4 regions of the Streptomyces sp. NBC_01012 genome follow, and region 4 is predicted to be linked to each of the others. Evidence: riboswitches for the same ligand, from Rfam matches in the RefSeq annotation. Region 4 holds a riboswitch; each other region holds the start of a gene.
What was found. Region 4 has a riboswitch for thiamine pyrophosphate ahead of OG623_RS02850 (purine-cytosine permease family protein). Riboswitches for the same ligand answer to the same signal wherever they lie in the genome.
Positions count from the first base shown of each region.

Region 1: linked by a shared signal. The riboswitch ahead of thiO (glycine oxidase ThiO) and the one ahead of OG623_RS02850 (purine-cytosine permease family protein) in region 4 are both predicted to bind thiamine pyrophosphate.
Region 2: linked by a shared signal. The riboswitch ahead of thiC (phosphomethylpyrimidine synthase ThiC) and the one ahead of OG623_RS02850 (purine-cytosine permease family protein) in region 4 are both predicted to bind thiamine pyrophosphate.
Region 3: linked by a shared signal. The riboswitch ahead of OG623_RS08615 (thiamine ABC transporter substrate binding subunit) and the one ahead of OG623_RS02850 (purine-cytosine permease family protein) in region 4 are both predicted to bind thiamine pyrophosphate.

Region 1 is NZ_CP108688.1:5,910,749-5,914,953, forward strand. It holds gene pknB (Stk1 family PASTA domain-containing Ser/Thr kinase) at 1-263, opposite strand, end outside; gene OG623_RS26590 (thiazole synthase) at 391-1,185, opposite strand; gene thiS (sulfur carrier protein ThiS) at 1,188-1,448, opposite strand; gene thiO (glycine oxidase ThiO) at 1,445-2,647, opposite strand; TPP riboswitch at 2,645-2,757, opposite strand; gene OG623_RS26605 (NAD(P)/FAD-dependent oxidoreductase) at 2,840-4,078, shown strand; gene OG623_RS26610 (Rv2175c family DNA-binding protein) at 4,151-4,205, shown strand, end outside.
Region 2 is NZ_CP108688.1:3,786,560-3,790,764, reverse strand. It holds gene OG623_RS17110 (IclR family transcriptional regulator) at 1-240, shown strand, start outside; gene OG623_RS17105 (SsgA family sporulation/cell division regulator) at 342-779, shown strand; gene OG623_RS17100 (YibE/F family protein) at 796-2,151, opposite strand; TPP riboswitch at 2,223-2,356, shown strand; gene thiC (phosphomethylpyrimidine synthase ThiC) at 2,349-4,157, shown strand.
Region 3 is NZ_CP108688.1:2,003,491-2,007,695, forward strand. It holds gene OG623_RS08610 (ABC transporter permease) at 1-513, opposite strand, end outside; gene OG623_RS08615 (thiamine ABC transporter substrate binding subunit) at 585-1,679, opposite strand; TPP riboswitch at 1,753-1,869, opposite strand; gene rlmN (23S rRNA (adenine(2503)-C(2))-methyltransferase RlmN) at 1,944-3,050, opposite strand; gene OG623_RS08625 (phosphatidate cytidylyltransferase) at 3,146-4,205, opposite strand, start outside.
Region 4 is NZ_CP108688.1:645,691-649,895, reverse strand. It holds gene OG623_RS02855 (protein kinase domain-containing protein) at 1-1,032, shown strand, start outside; gene OG623_RS02850 (purine-cytosine permease family protein) at 1,214-2,614, opposite strand; TPP riboswitch at 2,605-2,699, opposite strand; gene OG623_RS02845 (TetR family transcriptional regulator) at 2,828-3,514, opposite strand; gene OG623_RS02840 (shikimate dehydrogenase) at 3,654-4,205, shown strand, end outside.

The DNA of each region.
Region 1 (4,205 bases), 5.3 Mb from region 4:
CCCTGGGCGCCCTGGTCGAAGACGGCCACCACATTGGGGTGGGCGAGCCGGGCGACGGACTTGGCCTCGCGGATGAAGCGCTCGACGAACGCCGCGTCGGTCGCCAGCGCCGGATGCATCACCTTGAGGGCGAGCACCCGGTCGAGCCGGGTGTCCATGGCCCGGTAGACCGTGGCCATGCCACCGACGGCGATGCGTGCGTCGATCCGGTAGCGGCCGTCGAGCAGCTGCCCGACGAGGGGGTCCTGGAGGGTCGTGTCCACGGTGCGAGTCTACGAGCTGCCACGGACACGACGGGATGGGCCAGGTGTTCCGGGGACCGTTCCGGTGCCGAGCCGTGACAGGGACATGTGCATGTTGTGACGGGAGGGAGCCGCGGCTGCCCGGACCTCAGAACGCCGGGCGCTCCGGATCCAGCACCGCGCGGCCCGCCACGGGTGAGGACGCCTCGGCGAAATGACGGCGCGGGATGCGTCCCGCCCGGTACGCCAGGCGCCCGCCGTCCACCGCGTGCCGCATCGCCGCCGCCATCAGCTCGGGCTCCTGCGCCCGGGTCACCGCCGACGCGAGCATCACGGCGGCACAGCCCAGCTCCATCGCCAGCGCCGCGTCCGATGCGGTGCCCGCGCCGGCGTCCAGGATCACCGGGACCCCGGCCTGCTCGACGATCAGCTGGAAGTTGTGCGGATTGCGGATGCCGAGCCCGGAGCCGATGGGGGAGCCCAGCGGCATGATCGCCGCGCACCCCACGTCCTCGAGCTTGCGGGCCAGGACCGGGTCGTCATTGGTGTACGGCAGGACCGTGAAGCCGTCGTCGACCAGGATCTCGGCGGCGTCCAGCAGCTCGACGGGGTCGGGCAGCAGGGTCCGCTCGTCGGCCACGACCTCCAGCTTGATCCAGTCGGTGCCCAGCGCCTCCCTGGCCAGCCGGGCGGTGAGCACGGCCTCGCCCGCCGTGAAGCAGCCCGCCGTGTTCGGCAGGACCTGGATGGAGAGGCGTTCCAGGACGGAGAGCACGGAGCCCTGCACGGTCGGGTCGAGCCGGCGCATCGCCACGGTGGTCAGCTCGGTGCCCGAGGCGATCAGGGAGCGCTCCAGCACATCGAGGCTGGGCGCCCCGCCCGTTCCCATGATCAGCCGGGACGAGAACGCGGTGGGCCCCAGGGTGAAGAGATCGTCGGACATGGTCAGCCTCCCTGGACCGCGGTGAGGACCTCGACGCGGTCGCCGTCGGCGAGCGTGGTGGCGGACCACTGTCCACGCGGGACGACGGCCTCGTTGACCGCGGCGGCGACCCCGGAGGGCGCGGTGGTCAGCGCCCCGACCAGGGTGTCCAGCGCGGTGCCCACGGGGACGGCGCGGTCTTCCCCGTTGACGGACACGGACACGGATGCGGATGTGGAGGCGGACACGGATGCGGGACCGGTGGCGGGCACGGGCTGTGTCATACGGGCTGCTCCTGCGACGCGTGGGCGGTGTCTTCGGGGGAACGTGGCCTGGCGTCCGCGGCGAAGCGGCGCGGCGAGAAGGGGCGGCCGAGCTCGGGCAGCTCGCTCGTGGTCAGCACCTCGGCCATCACCTCGCCCGTGACGGGGGTCAGCAGCACCCCGTTGCGGTGGTGCCCGGTGGCGAGGTGCAGACCGGGCAGCGCGGTGGGGCCCAGCAGCGGCGCGTTGTCGGGCGATGCGGGGCGCAGACCGGCCCGGGTCTCGGTCAGCGGGAGCTCGGTGATGCCGGGCACCAGCTCATGGGCGTCCCGCAGCAGCTCGTACACCCCGCCGGCGGTGACCGTGGTGTCCCAGCCCAGCTCCTCGGTGGTCGCACCGACCACCAGCTCGCCGTTGGCACGCGGGACCAGATAGACATGGCTGCCGCGTACGACGGCCCGCACGGTCCTGCTCAGGAAGGGGGCGTACGCGGGCGGCACGGTCAGCCGCAGCACCTGCCCCTTGACCGGGCGTACGGGCGGCACGACCGACTCGGGCAGCCCTTCCAGCCGGCCGCTGAGGCTGCCGCCCGCGAGCACCACCTGGCCTGCGGCGAGCCGCGTACCGTCCGCAAGGACGACGCCCGTCGCCCTGCCGTCCGTGACGGAGAGCCGCTGGACCCAGGCGCGGCGGAAGTCCACCCCCGCCCGCTCGCACGCGGTCAGCAGGGCCGAAGCCAGCCGCCTGGGGTCCACCTGGTGGTCGCCGTCGACCCGCAGCCCGCCGCGAACGCCGGGGGCGAGCATCGGCTCCAGCCGGCGGCACTCACGGCCGCTCAGCCACTCGGACTCCAGCCCGGATCGCTGCTGCAGCGCGTGCAGCTCCCGCAGATGCGCCCGGTCGTCGGAGTCCAGCGCGACGGACAGGGTGCCGCAGGCACGGAAGCCGGTCTCCTGCCCGCTCGCCTCCTCCAGCTCGGCGACGAACGCCGGATAGCGCGCCGCGGAGGCCACGTTGAGGCCGAGCAGCGTCTGCTCGCCGTAGTGGAGTTCGGTGACGGCCGCGAGCATCCCGGCCGCGACCCGGGCCGCGCCGCCGCCCGGTCCCGGATCGGCCAGCGTGGTGCTCAGACCCTGCTGGGCGGACCGCCAGGCGGTCACCAGACCGATGATGCCGCCCCCGACGACCAGGACGTCGGAGCTGCTCGTGGAGATACGCATGGGCGTCCAGCCCCTCCCTTCGCCGGCATGACCCGGATCAGGTTCGTACGGTCGGAGGCCGGTCAGCCTCCCTCTCAGCCCGGTACGTCCGGGCTCCCGCGAGTCTCTTACGGTGGCCAGCCTAGACCCCGCCCCCGACAGCCGGACACGGGCCCGGGAACCGGCGCCCCTTCAGGTCATTAGGGTGGACGGGTGAGCGAGCAGACACCGGAACCGGCACCGGGACAGCCGGCGCGCGCCGTCGTGATCGTGGGCGCCGGCATGGCCGGTGTGCAGACGGCCGTGGCCCTGCGCGAACAGGGCTTCACGGGCCGGGTCACCGTGATCGGCGCGGAACCGCACCAGCCGTACGACAGGCCGCCGCTCTCCAAGGCGATCCTGCTCGGCGAGGCGGAGCACTCCGCCTTCGACATCGACTTCGAGGCCCTGGACATCACCCTGCGCCTGGGGCTCCATGTGACCGGCCTGCGCGCCGGCGCGCACGAGGTGGACACCCTGGAAGGCCCCGTCCCCTACGACGCGCTGGTCATCGCCACCGGCGCGGAACCCGTCGCACTGCCCGGTTCCGACGGCGTGCCCGGTGTCCATCTGCTGCGCACCCTCGACGACGCCGCGCGGCTGCGGCCCATCCTCGACCAACAGCACGACGTGGTCGTCGTCGGAGCGGGCTGGATCGGCGCCGAGTTCGCCACGGCGGCCCGCGCCGCCGGCTGCGTGGTCACCGTCGTGGAGGCCGCGGACCGTCCCCTGGCGGGCACGCTGCCCGCCGAGGTCGCCGCGCCGATGACCCGCTGGTACGCCGAGAGCGGAGCCGATCTCCTCACCGGCGCCCGGGTCGCCCGCGTCGGACAGGGCGCCGTCCATCTGTCGGACGGCCGGGTGATCCCCGCGGGGGCGGTGGTCGTCGGCATCGGCGCCCGGCCCGCCACCGGGTGGCTCGCGGGCTCGGGCATCGAGCTCGGCCCGGACGGCTCGGTCGTCGCGGACAGCTCGCTGCGCGCCTCGCTGCCCGATGTCCACGCGGTGGGCGACTGCGCCTCCTTCCCTTCCGCCCGCTACGGCGAGCGGCTGCTGGTCCATCACTGGGACAACGCCCTTCAGGGGCCCAGGACGGTCGCCGCCGCCCTCGCGAGCGGTGAGGCGGGCACGTACGACCCGGTGCCCTACTTCTGGTCCGAGCAGTTCGGCCGCTTCGTGCAGTACGCCGGCCATCACGCCGGAGCCGACACGCTGCTGTGGCGGGGCGACCCGGCCGAGGCGTCCTGGACGGTGCTCTGGCTGCGGCAGGGGGTGCTGGTCGCCGTACTGGCCGTCAGCAGGCCCCGTGACCTGACACAGGGGCGCAAGCTCGTCGAAGCGGGGGCGCGCATCGATCCGGCGCGGGCCGCGGACTCCTCCGTACCGCTGAAATCCACGGTGCGGAACGCCTGAGGGCACCGACCACCCGCCTCGTACGCCCTGCCCGGCTACCGACTGTCGGTCCGGGATGGCACGCTTGTCCTTGTGACCGAGATTGACGCAAAGATCGATGCTCTCGTCCCCGCCTGGCTCCACCTTC
Region 2 (4,205 bases), 3.1 Mb from region 4:
CGTCAGGCGCTGCTGCACCGGCTGCGGACGATGAAGCGTACGGAGCCCGTCATCGAGCGGCAGGAGTACGCCTTGGGGACGGTCTGCGCGGCCATTCCGATCACTGTCGGTTCCGCCGTGGCGGCCATGGCTGTATCTCTCCCCCTGCATCAGGAAGAACGGTTGCGCCCCGCAGTCGAACAACTACGCTGCGAAGTGACGACTCTCTTGCGCTCGTTCGTGTTCTCTATCAGTATCTGAAAAATCACTCCTTGTGATCTGCTATCGCGTGCACCACGATGGCGTCAATAGGGCCATGGGGGATCATTCCTGGCCAGTTTCATCTACTGCGGGGTTGAACGATGCGCGAGTCGGTTCAAGCAGAGGTCATGATGAGCTTCCTCGTCTCCGAGGAGCTCTCCTTCCGTATTCCGGTGGAGCTCCGGTACGAGGTCAGTGATCCGTACGCGATCCGGATGACCTTCCACCTGCCGGGTGACGCCCCCGTCACCTGGGCATTCGGCCGTGAGCTACTGCTCGACGGTCTCAACAGCCCCAGCGGCGACGGCGATGTGCACATCGGCCCGACCGAGCCCGAAGGGCTGTCGGATGTACACATCCGCCTTCAGGTCGGTGCGGACCGTGCGCTCTTCAGGGCCGGCACGGCACCTCTTGTGGCATTTCTCGACCGTACGGACAAGCTGGTGCCGCTGGGGCAGGAGCACACGCTGGGTGACTTCGACGGCAATCTGGAAGAGGCGCTGGGCCGCATCCTCGCCAAGGAGCAGAACGCCGGCTGAAACAGGAAGGTCCGGCTCACGCCTTGCGGCGCCGTCCCCTCCCGGTCCGCGCGGGTGCAGGAGCTCCGGCTCCCGCGCCGAGCCCCGTGCGGTCCGCGGAGACCACCAGGGCAGCGAGCGCCGTCGTCACCGGTACCGAGGCGACCAGCCCGATCGATCCGACCAGGGTACGGACGATCTCCTCGGCGACCAGCTCGCTGTTGGCCACCGTGCCGACGCTGCTCTGCGCGATGGAGAACAGCAGCAGCAGCGGAAGAGCCGCGCCGGCGTAGGCGAGTACGAGTGTGTTGACGACCGAGGCGATGTGGTCGCGCCCGATCCGGATACCCGCCCGGTAGAGGCCGCGCGCGCCCATGGCCGGATCGGCCTGGTGCAGCTCCCAGACCGCCGACGTCTGGGTCACGGTCACATCGTCGAGCACACCGAGCGAGCCGATGATCACACCGGCGAGCAGCAGGCCGCTCATGTCGATGTCCGGGTAGAGCCCATGGATCAGACCGGTGTTGTCGTCCGTGTTCCCGGACAGGACGGCCCAGCCGATGAAGAGCGAGCCCAGCAGCCCGATCAGCACCAGCGAGATGAGTGTGCCGAGGACGGCCACGGAGGTGCGGGCCGTCAGTCCGTGGCAGGTGTAGAGGGCGATCAGCATGATGGCGCTCGCCCCGATCACCGCGACGACCAGGGGATTGGAGCCCTGGAGGATCGCCGGCAGGATGAACAGGGTCAGCACGGCGAAGGAGACGGCGAGCGCGACCAGCGCCATGAGTCCGCGCAGTCTGCCCACCACGATCACCGCGAGGGCGAAGATCCCGGCGAGCAGAGCCATCGGGAACGCGCGGTCCACGTCGGTCACCGAATACTGCAGGTCCCGGGGCGCGTCGGGAGCGTACGCCACGACCACCCCCTGGCCCTCGCGCAGTTGTCGCGGGGCGTCGGGCTGGACGACCTCGACGAACGTACGGCCCTTGTCCTTACCGCTGGTCACCTCGACCGTGGCCTTCTTGCACTTCCCGGTCTGCTCGTTGACCGCTTCCTGACCGGCCGCGGTGGACGTGTCGCCGGTCGCCGGCACCTGCGAGGCGTTGACATCCGCGCAGTTGACCGACACGACCTTCGTGACCCGCCCGTCCTGGGTCTGCCGGTCGAAGCCGACACCCGTGCGTTCATGGGCCGGCGCACCGCCGGGCCAGAAGGCCACGAGGCCGACGACGACCGCGGCGGCGAAGGGGATCAGTACAGCCGCGATGACCTTGCGAAGGTGCTTGGACACCGGCGCTGCGGGGCCGTGGCTGTGGGTGTGGCCATGCGCATGGCTCTGGGTGCTGCCTGATGCGGGGCCGTGGGGTTCGGGGGCACTCGGAGGGGACGTCACCCGGCGATCATCCCAAGAACCGGGGAGGCCCTCTGGCCAGCGCGCCAGAACGAGGGTTAGCGTGGGGACGCATTTGTACACGCGGGAGCTCGGAGCACCGGGCTGAGAGGGCGCTGACCTCCGTATATCCATACGGGACACGCTGCGCCGACCGCCGAACCTGTTACCGGGTAATGCCGGCGTAGGGAGTAGGTCTCATGACCACAGCGGACGCACGCACGCCTGCCTCGAAGCGGAACGCGCAGAACGACGAGGCCGGGAAGTCCATCGGCTGGCACAAGGGATACATCCAGGGCTCACGCCCGGATCTCCGGGTGCCGGTCCGCCAGGTGCACCTCACCAACGGCAAGGACGTGACGCTGTACGACACGTCGGGGCCGTACACCGACCCCACCACGGACACCGATGTACGCCGGGGGCTCGCCCCGCTGCGACAGCACTGGATCACCGCCCGCGGGGACACCGCGGAGTACGCGGGCCGCCCCGTGCGCCCCGAGGACGACGGGCTCAAGCACACCTCCCCGAGGGGCGGCCTGCGCAATCTCGACGCGGTCTTCCCCGGGCGCCCGCGGCAGCCGCGCCGCAGCCGGGACGGCGGTCCCGTCACCCAGCTCGCGTACGCCCGCCGGGGGGAGATCACCCCGGAGATGGAGTACGTGGCGATCCGGGAGAACGTCGAACCCGAGGTCGTGCGGGAGGAGATCGCGGCGGGCCGGGCCGTCCTGCCCGCCAACGTCAACCACCCGGAGATCGAGCCGATGATCATCGGCAAGCGCTTCCTGGTGAAGGTCAACGCCAACATCGGCAACTCCGCGGTCACCTCCTCCATCGAGGAGGAGGTGGACAAGATGACCTGGGCCACCACGTGGGGCGCCGACACGGTCATGGACCTCTCCACCGGCCGCAACATCCACACCACCCGCGAGTGGGTCCTGCGCAACTCCCCCGTGCCGATCGGCACGGTCCCCCTCTACCAGGCGCTCGAGAAGGTCGACGGCCGGGCCGAGGAGCTGACCTGGGAGATCTACAAGGACACCGTCGTCGAGCAGGCCGAACAGGGCGTCGACTACATGACGGTGCACGCCGGCGTCCGGCTGCCGTACGTCCCGCTGACGGCCCGCCGCAAGACCGGAATCGTCTCGCGCGGCGGATCCATCATGGCGGCGTGGTGCCTGGCCCACCACAAGGAGTCGTTCCTCTACGAACACTTCGAGGAGCTCTGCGAGATCCTCGCGGCGTACGACGTGACGTACTCGCTGGGTGACGGGCTGCGCCCCGGCTCCATCGCCGACGCCAACGACGAGGCGCAGTTCGCCGAGCTCCGGACGCTCGGTGAACTCAACACCGTCGCCAAGCGGTTCGGTGTGCAGACGATGATCGAGGGCCCCGGGCATGTCCCGATGCACAAGATCAAGGAGAACATCGACCTCCAGCAGGAGATCTGCGAGGAGGCCCCGTTCTACACCCTGGGCCCCCTCACCACGGACGTCGCGCCCGCGTACGACCACATCACCTCGGGCATCGGCGCGGCGATGATCGCCTGGTGGGGGACTGCGATGCTCTGCTACGTCACGCCCAAGGAGCACCTGGGGCTGCCCGACCGCGACGACGTGAAGACGGGTGTCATCACGTACAAGATCGCCGCCCATGCCGCGGACCTCGCCAAGGGGCATCCCGGGGCGCAGGAGTGGGACGACGCGCTGTCGGACGCGCGGTTCGAGTTCCGCTGGGAGGACCAGTTCAACCTGGCGCTCGACCCCGACACCGCACGGGAGTTCCATGACGAGACGCTGCCGGCCGAGCCGGCGAAGACGGCACACTTCTGCTCGATGTGCGGGCCGAAGTTCTGCTCGATGAAGATCTCCCACGACATCCGGCGGGAGCACGGCGTCGGACCCACGGTCGTCGACACCGAGTTCGACGCGGAGGCGCTCGCCGGTATGGCGGAGAAGTCCCAGGAGTTCGCGGCCAGGGGCAACCGGGTGTACCTCCCGCTGGCCGACTGACACCCTGCGGAGCAGGCGCTGTTCCGGTGGGGCGGACGAAGCCCCTCC
Region 3 (4,205 bases), 1.4 Mb from region 4:
CCGCCAGGCGGCGATGCGGCCGGCCCCGAGCACCCGGGCGGCCTCCTCCTGGCGGGGGTCGAGCTGGGACCACAGGCCGCCGACGGTCCGTACGACGACCGCGTAGTTGAAGAACACATGGGCGAGCAGGATGGCCCACACGGTCGTGTCGAGCCTGACGCCCCAGAGCTCGTCGAGGAACCCGCCGCGTCCCAGCAGCGCCAGGAACGCCGTACCCACGACGACGGTCGGCAGGACGAACGGCACGGTCACGACGGCCCGCAGGAGCTGTTTGCCGGGGAACTCGAAGCGGGCGAACACATAGGCGCCCGGCAGTGCGATCAGCAGGGTGAGCACGGTCGACGCGAGGGCCTGCCAGGTGGTGAACCAGAGGACGTCGAGGATGTCGGACCGGCCCAGCACCGCGCCGATCCGGCCGAACTGCCAGTCGCCTCCGGACTTCAGCCCCCGGCCGACGATCGAGACGACCGGGTAGGCGAAGAACAGGCCGAAGAACGCGACGGGCACGGCCATGAGGCCGAGCCGCACCGCGTTCCCGCGTGCGTTCCCGCGCCCCGCGTTTCCCCGGCGAGCGGGCCGCGCGGCTACTTCACGACGAGCGAGGACCATGACTGGACCCACTGCTCACGGTTCTTGGCGATCTTCTCGGGGGACACGGTCGCCGGCTTGTCGACGGTCGCTCCGAACTCCGTGAAGAGCTTCGGCAGCTTCGCGTCCTTCACCACCGGGTTCACGAACATGTTCAGCGGCATGTCCTCCTGGAAACGCTTGCTGATCAGGAAGTCCAGCAGCGCCTTTCCGCCCGCCTCGTTCTTCGCGCCGTCCAGCAGACCGGCGAACTCGATCTGGCGGAAGCAGGTGCCGGTGGCGACGCCGGTCGGGGCCTCGGTCGGCTTCGGATCGGCGTACTCCACCTCGACGGGCGGGCTGGAGGCGTACGAGACGACGAGCGGCCGGTCGGCCTTGGCCTTCTTGCCGCCTGCGGAGCCGGAGAACTCCTCGTTGTAGGCCTGCTCCCAGCCGTCGACGACCTTGACGCCGTTGCTCTTCAGCTTCTTCCAGTAGTCCTGGTAGCCGCTCTCACCCTGGGTGGCGACCGTGCCGAGGAGGAAGGCGAGTCCGGGCGACGACGTCGCGGCGTTCTCGGTGACCAGCAGGTTCTTGTACGCGGGCTTCAGCAGGTCGCCGAAGGTCTTCGGCGGGTCGAGCTTCTTGTCGTCGAAGTACTTCTTGTCGTAGTTGACGCAGATGTCGCCGGTGTCGACGGGCGTGACGCGGTGCTTGTCCGCGTCGAGCTGGGTGCCGGTGTCGACCCGGTCGAGGCCCTTCGCCTCGTACGGCGTGAAGAGGTCGTTGTCCAGGGCGCGGGAGAGCAGGGTGTTGTCGGCGCCGAAGAACACATCGCCGCGCGGGGAGCCCTTGGTCAGGATCTCCTGGTTGAGCGCCGCACCGGCGTCCCCGCTCTTGAGCACCTTGACCGTGTAACCGGTCTCCTTCGTGAACGCCTTCAGGACGGCGTCCGAGGCGTTGAACGAGTCATGGCTGACGAGCGTGACGGTCCTGGAGCCGGCCCCCGTGTCGCCGGAGGCCTTGCCGTCGGAGCCGCCGCAGCCCGCTAGTGTGCTGACGCCGAGGGCGGCGGCGAGCGCCGTCGCCGCGTACTTCGTCGTGGTGTTCATGGTGTTTTCCTCCTGGAGGTGACCAGGAAGAGACGCGGCCCCGCCCGCTCGGTGAGCGGGCAGGGCGCAACAGCTTGAGTAAGGTCCGAACTTCCTACCCGGAATGACCCGGGCGAGGTTCAGAGGGTCTGCGGCCGACCTGTACTCGGTGCCGCACTCTCAGCGCTGTGGCGCTCCCCTGTCGGAATATGAAGTTGATTTCCGGGCCAGGCTACACCGGCCGGATCACGCCGGACCGGCCGGATCACGTACGCCCGGACCGCCTCAGCGCTCGGCCGCCGCCAGCTGCCCGCAGGCCCCGTCGATCTCCTGGCCGCGGGTGTCGCGGACGGTGACCGGCACACCATGGGCGGCGATGGCCTCCACGAACGCCTTCTCGTCCTCGGGCCGTGACGCGGTCCACTTGGAGCCCGGGGTCGGGTTCAGCGGGATGAGGTTGACGTGCACCCGCTTGCCCTTGAGCAGCCGGCCGAGCCGGTCGCCGCGCCAGGCCTGGTCGTTGATGTCGCGGATCAGCGCGTACTCGATGGAGATACGGCGGCCGGACTTCTCCGAGTACTCCCACGCGGCGTCCAGGACCTCGCGGACCTTCCAGCGGGTGTTCACGGGCACCAGGGTGTCGCGCAGCTCGTCGTCCGGGGCGTGCAGGGAGACCGCGAGACGGCACTTGAAGCCCTCGTCGGCGAAGCGCAGCATCGCCGGGACCAGGCCCACCGTGGACACGGTGATCCCGCGCTGCGAGAGCCCCAGGCCGTCCGGCTCGGGGTCCGTCAGCCGGCGGATGGCCCCAACCACGCGCTTGTAGTTGGCCAGCGGCTCGCCCATGCCCATGAAGACGATGTTGGACAGCCGCGCGGGGCCGCCGGGTACCTCGCCGTCGCGCAGGGCGCGCATGCCGTCCACGATCTGGTGCACGATCTCGGCCGTCGACAGGTTGCGGTCGAGTCCCGCCTGCCCGGTCGCGCAGAACGGGCAGTTCATCCCGCAGCCCGCCTGGGACGAGATGCACATGGTCACCCGGTCCGGATACCGCATGAGGACGGACTCGACGAGCGTGCCGTCGTGCAGCTTCCACAGCGTCTTACGGGTGGTGTCGTCGTCGCAGCTGATGTGGCGCATCACCGACATCAGGTCGGGGAACATCGCCTCGGCGAGCTTGTCCCGCGACGCCGCCGGAATGTTGGTCCACTCCGCCGGGTCGTGGGCGTACCGCGTGAAGTAGTGCTGTGACAGCTGCTTGGCACGGAAGGGCTTCTCGCCGGTCGCGGCGACTGCTTCCTTGCGCTCGTCGGGTGTGAGGTCGGCGAGGTGCCGCGGCGGCCGCTTGGCTCCACGGGGCGCGACAAACTGGAGTTCTCCGGGCTTAGGCATGGTTCTTCCAGTGTCGCAGACGTACGAGTAAGTCCGACCGGCCCCGAGGACCCGCCCCGAGGACCGGCCGAGCGGGCAGGCCCCTCAGGGCGTGATCAGCCGGATCCGACGAACAGCACGAGCAGCAGCCATACGACCGGGGCGCTCGGCAGGAGCGAGTCGAGCCGGTCCATGATGCCGCCGTGGCCGGGCAGCAGCGTGCCCATGTCCTTGATCCCGAGGTCCCGCTTGATCATGGACTCGCCGAGGTCCCCCAGCGTGGCGCTGGCGGCGACGGCGAGGCCCATCAGCAGACCCTGCCACCAGCTCCCGTCGTCGATCAGGAACTCCATGCACAGGGCGCCGGCGACCATCGCGAAGGTGACCGCGCCGATCAGGCCCTCGCGGGTCTTCCCGGGGCTGATGCGGGGTGCCAGCTTGTGCGTACCGAAGCGCCAGCCGACGGCGTACGCGCCGGTGTCGCTGACCACGGTCAGCAGGAGGAAGGTCAGCACCCGCCAGGCGCCGTCGTGCGCGGTGAGCATCATCGCGACGAACGTGGCCAGGAACGGGACGTAGAACACGGCGAAGACACCCGCCGTGACGTCCTTGAGGTAGCCCTCCGGGGGCTCCGTCATCCGCCAGACGAGCACCGCGAGGGCCGTGAGCGCCATCGCGACCCAGGCCCCTTCGGCCTCCCGTACATAGCCGGCGACCACCATCGCGGCGCCACCGACGGCGAGGGGCACCAGCGGGGCGTTGATGCCCTTGCGCTCCTTGAGCCGGGAGGTGAGCTCCCAGAGCCCGACCACCACCGCCAGCACGATCACACCGACGAAGACGGCCTTGACGATGAAGAGGGAGCCGACGACCAGAGCGCCGAGGCCGACACCGACCCCTATGGCGGCGCGCAGATCACGCCCCGCACGCTTCTTGGGCGGCGGGGTGGACGGCGGCGGGGTGGACATGGGCTCCTGCGGCTTCTCGTCACGGAACAGGGGGCCGCTGATGCGCGCGGCGTCCCCCCTCCGGTCGTCGCGGTCGTCAGCGTCTCTACCTGCGTCGGGAGCGTCCGGCACGATGGGCATGGGCCGAGTCTGCTGGGCGCCGTGCACATCGTAGGCAGGACCCGCCGGAGCGCGCCCCATCTCGGGTGCGGCCCCGTAGCCGGGTCCC
Region 4 (4,205 bases):
GACCTCGACGGCGCCACGGTCCTCGTACTCGAACGCGCCGAGGGCTCTCTGGGCGCCGCACTGGAACACGAGCCGAAGCCGAAGGCGGGTCCCGGGCTGCTCGCCCAGATCTGCGAGGGCCTGCACCAGCTGCACCATGCGGGCTGGGTGCACGGGGACCTCAAACCCGCCAACGTGCTGTTGCTCAAGGGCGGTTCGGTGCGGCTCGCCGACTTCAACATGGCCGCCGAGCTGGAGGGCACCCACGCCTACGCGCCCGCCTTCGCGACCCCGGACTACACACCGCCCGAGCTCCTCTGGCCGGAGGTCGACGAGCGGGGCACGCAGATCCGGCCCTCCGCCGACGTCTGGGCCTTCGGTGTCCTCGCCCACACCGTCCTGACCGGTACCTTTCCGCTGCCCGGAAGCACGACGGAGGCTCGCTGTGACGCGGCCACGCGCTACGCGCGCGGCACCGAGGAACTGCGACTGTCCCCCGAACTCCCGGACGGCTGGCGGCATATCATCACCGACTGCCTCGCCCGCACCCACGCCGAACGCATCGGCACCGAGGCCCTGCTGCGACAGGTGGAACAGGCGGCCGGTGCCGCCCGTTCGGCCCGGCTGCCGCGACTGCGCCCCCGGCGGTGGGTTCGGCCGGCCCTGGGCGCGGCGCTGGTGGTGGTCGCGCTGGGCACGGCGACGACGATGACGTACACCCTGCGGGACTCGCCCCCGGCGTCCGCGGTTCCACCCACGTGTGAGAAGCCCGCCGTGTACGAGGACGACACCCACGGCCGCGGCTACACGGCGGGCTGGAGCGGCACGTGGGACTTCACCGTCAGGAAGGGCGACGGCGGCAGCCAGGTACGCGAGCTCCAGTGCCTGCTGAGGTACCTGCACGACATCACCGAAGTCGGCGAGGTGGACGGCGACTTCGGCCCCCTGACCCACGGGGCCGTCGTCACCTTCCAGAAGCGGGCGGGACTGGATGCGAACGGGATCGTGGGGCGGACGACGTGGCAGGCGCTGCGGAAGTCCGAGAAGGTCTGAGGGACCGCTCCTGGCCGGGTGGCGGCCCGGCCAGGAGCAGTTGACCCATGTGTTGGAGCCGATGCCGTTCTTCACGAAGGTGGAAGTCGAGCCGAAGGTGTACGCGTGGCCGCGCTCGCGGCGACCCAGCCGCAAGAACGTCGTCGACCTGACGGCAGCTGCGGCGATCACCTTCCGGCCGTCAGCCACGGTGGCGCAGTCGCAGCGGGGTGTACACCGTCAGAGCCACGAGGAACGCCACCCCGTAGGCGACGTCCGCCCCGTGCAGCGCCTCGGCGACCGGGCCCACGTACAGGCTGGTGCTCATGAACGGCACCGCCGCCGCGAAGGCTACGGCGAAGGCGGTGAGCGCCGGCCACCACGGCTGTCGGTGGATGCTCTCGGCGGCCAGGTCGATGGGGGAGTGGCCGCGGTCCCTCGCCCGGACGAGCCAGTCCACGGCGACGATCGCCACGAACCCGGGGATCCAGTAGCCGACGAGAAGAAGCACGTTCTGGAAGCGTGTCGTGGTGTCGGCCGCGTGCATCCACAGCACGAGCGGGAAGCCGAGCGCTGCGGCGAGTGCCGCGGCGACGGGGCGAGGCAGGCGGACGCCCATGGTCTGCAGCGCCAGCGATCCGCTGTAGTCGTTCATGGCATTGCTGCACAGCGCGGCCAGCGCCACGGCGAGCAGCCCGAACGCTCCGAGCGCGCCCCCGCCCAGCAGGGTGTCGATGCCGCGCGCCGTCTGGTCGGTGAAGACGGACGCGCCCCACAGACCGAGGGCCTGGACGGCCACGAAGGAGGTGCTGACCCCGAGCAGCGTGCACCAGAACATGCGCGGCCGGGACGCGGTGCGCGGCAGATAGCGGCTGAAGTCGCTGGCGTACGGGGCCCAGGACAGCGCCAGGCTCAGGGCGATGGTGCACGTCAGGACGAACGCCCCCGCCCGGTCCGCGCCGTGCACGGTGCCGGTGGCGACGGGACGGACACCGTCCAGCAGCTTCGTGGACAGGACCGCGAAGGCGGCCGCGAGGGCGAAGGTCATGACGGTCTGGAGCCGGTGGATCACCTCGTACCCCAGGACGCCGAGGGCACCCTGGGCGGCCATCATGACCAGCACCCCGAGCCAGAACGGCCAGCCGCACAGCTGGGCCAGCGCGTCCCCGCCGAACAGGCCGATCAGCGCGTCCCAGGCGATCGACGACAGCCACTGGAGTGTGCCCGGCAGCACCACACCACGGCCGAACGCCAGCCGTGACAGCGGAAGTTGCCCGGAGCCGGTCTGGCTTCCCCAGGTACCCAGATACGCGGTGGGCACGGCGCCCACGAGGGTGCCGAGCACGACGGCAATGAGCGCCGTGGTGAAGTCCAGGCCCAGTGCGATACCGACGGTGCCGGTGAAGACGCCGGTCATCGTCAGGTTGGGGGCGAACCACACGGTGAACAGCCGTCCGGGCCCGCCGTAGCGACGGTCCTCGGGAACCGGGGCTATCCCGTGCGCCTCGATACGCAGATCACCTGGGGCGGTGGGCATGCGCCCGTCGAAAGGGTGCTGCGGCTCCGTGGCCGCGCGCTCGTCCTGGGTGTACGGCAATGACATGAAGACATCCCTCCGCCAGTGCTAACTGGTTCAGGTTCGACGGGTGTGTTCTCAGCCCCTGTGCGGGGCACCCCGTGTCCGGTGCGGCGGCCAGAATAGCCGGGTGCGCGTGGAGCGCGATGAGGGGGGCGGGCGGGACGATGAGCGCGCACCGGAAGCCGCCGTGGCCCGGTGCAGCTTCAGAGGTCCCGGGTCAAGGGCAAGGGGTGACGGTCATGGGGTGACGGTCACGGGGCCGCGGGGTGTGGACGGGGCGGTGAGGTAAGCGATGATCATGTCTGCGAGCATGTTCCGGTAGTGGTCCCGGCTGTCAGGGGCCACCAGGTCGCGGCCGAACAGCGCGCCGAACGTGTGCCGGTTCGATACGCGGAAGAAGCAGAACGAGCTGATCACCGCGTGTACGTCGATGGCGTCGACATCCGCGTGGAACAGCCCCGCTTCCCGACCGGACTTCAGGATGCTCTGCAGCACCCCGGCCGCGGGGGAGCCGAGTCGGCTCAACTTCTCGGAGCCGATTATGTGTTCCGCTTCGTGGATGTTCTCGATGCTGACGAGCCGGATGAAGTCGGGGTGCGCCTCGTGGTGGTCGAATGTCAGCTCGACCAGTCGGCGGGTGGCGGCGACGGGATCCAGGTGCTCGACGTCCAGCTCGCCCTCCAGCTGACGGATCTCCGAGTAGGCCGCTTCCAGCACCGCGGTGAAGAGCTGTTCCTTGCCGCCGAAGTAGTAGTAGATCATCCGCTTCGTCGTGCGCGTGAGGGCGGCGATCTTGTCCACCCGTGCGCCCGCGTAGCCGTCCCGGGCGAACTCCCTGGTCGCCACCGCGAGGATCTCCGCCCTGGTGCGGGCCGCGTCGCGCTGACGCTCCGCGGGCGGCGCTGACTCCTGGGCGCTGGACATGTCCTGCTCCTCCGGTGCGTGGTGAGTGTCCCGTGATTGTAGGAGCGGGCCGTGCCTGGATCTTTCGGCGCGAGGGCTTCTCGACTCGGCCCGCTCTTGCTATAAGTAACGTACTAGTTCGTACATTACGGAGGTGCAGGTGACCGCAGGTGCGTATCTGGTCGGGCTGATCGGCGCGGGCATCACCACGTCGCTCAGCCCCGCTCTGCACGAACGTGAGGCGGACCGGCAGGGACTGCGGTACCTGTACAGGCTCCTGGACCTGGATGCCCTTGGTACCGGCCCCGAAAGGGTGGGCGACCTCGTGCACGCGGCCCGCGACCTCGGGTACGACGGGCTCAACATCACCCACCCCTGCAAGCAGACGGTCATCCCGTACCTGGACGCCCTCGATCCGCAGGCGGAGTCGCTCGGCGCCGTGAACACCATCGTCTTCCGGCACGGGCGGGCCATCGGGCACAACACCGACGTCACCGGCTTCGGCGCCGCGTTCTCCCGCGGACTGCCCGGTGCGTCCACCTCGCACGTGGTCCAGCTGGGAGCGGGTGGCGCCGGGGCGGCCGTCGGCCACGCCATGCTCGCCCTCGGGTGCCGACGCCTGACCCTGATCGATACCGACGAGCCGCGGGCCCGGTCGCTCGCAGCCTCGCTGAAGGCCGGCTTCCCCGCGAAACGGGTGGTTGCCGGCGGC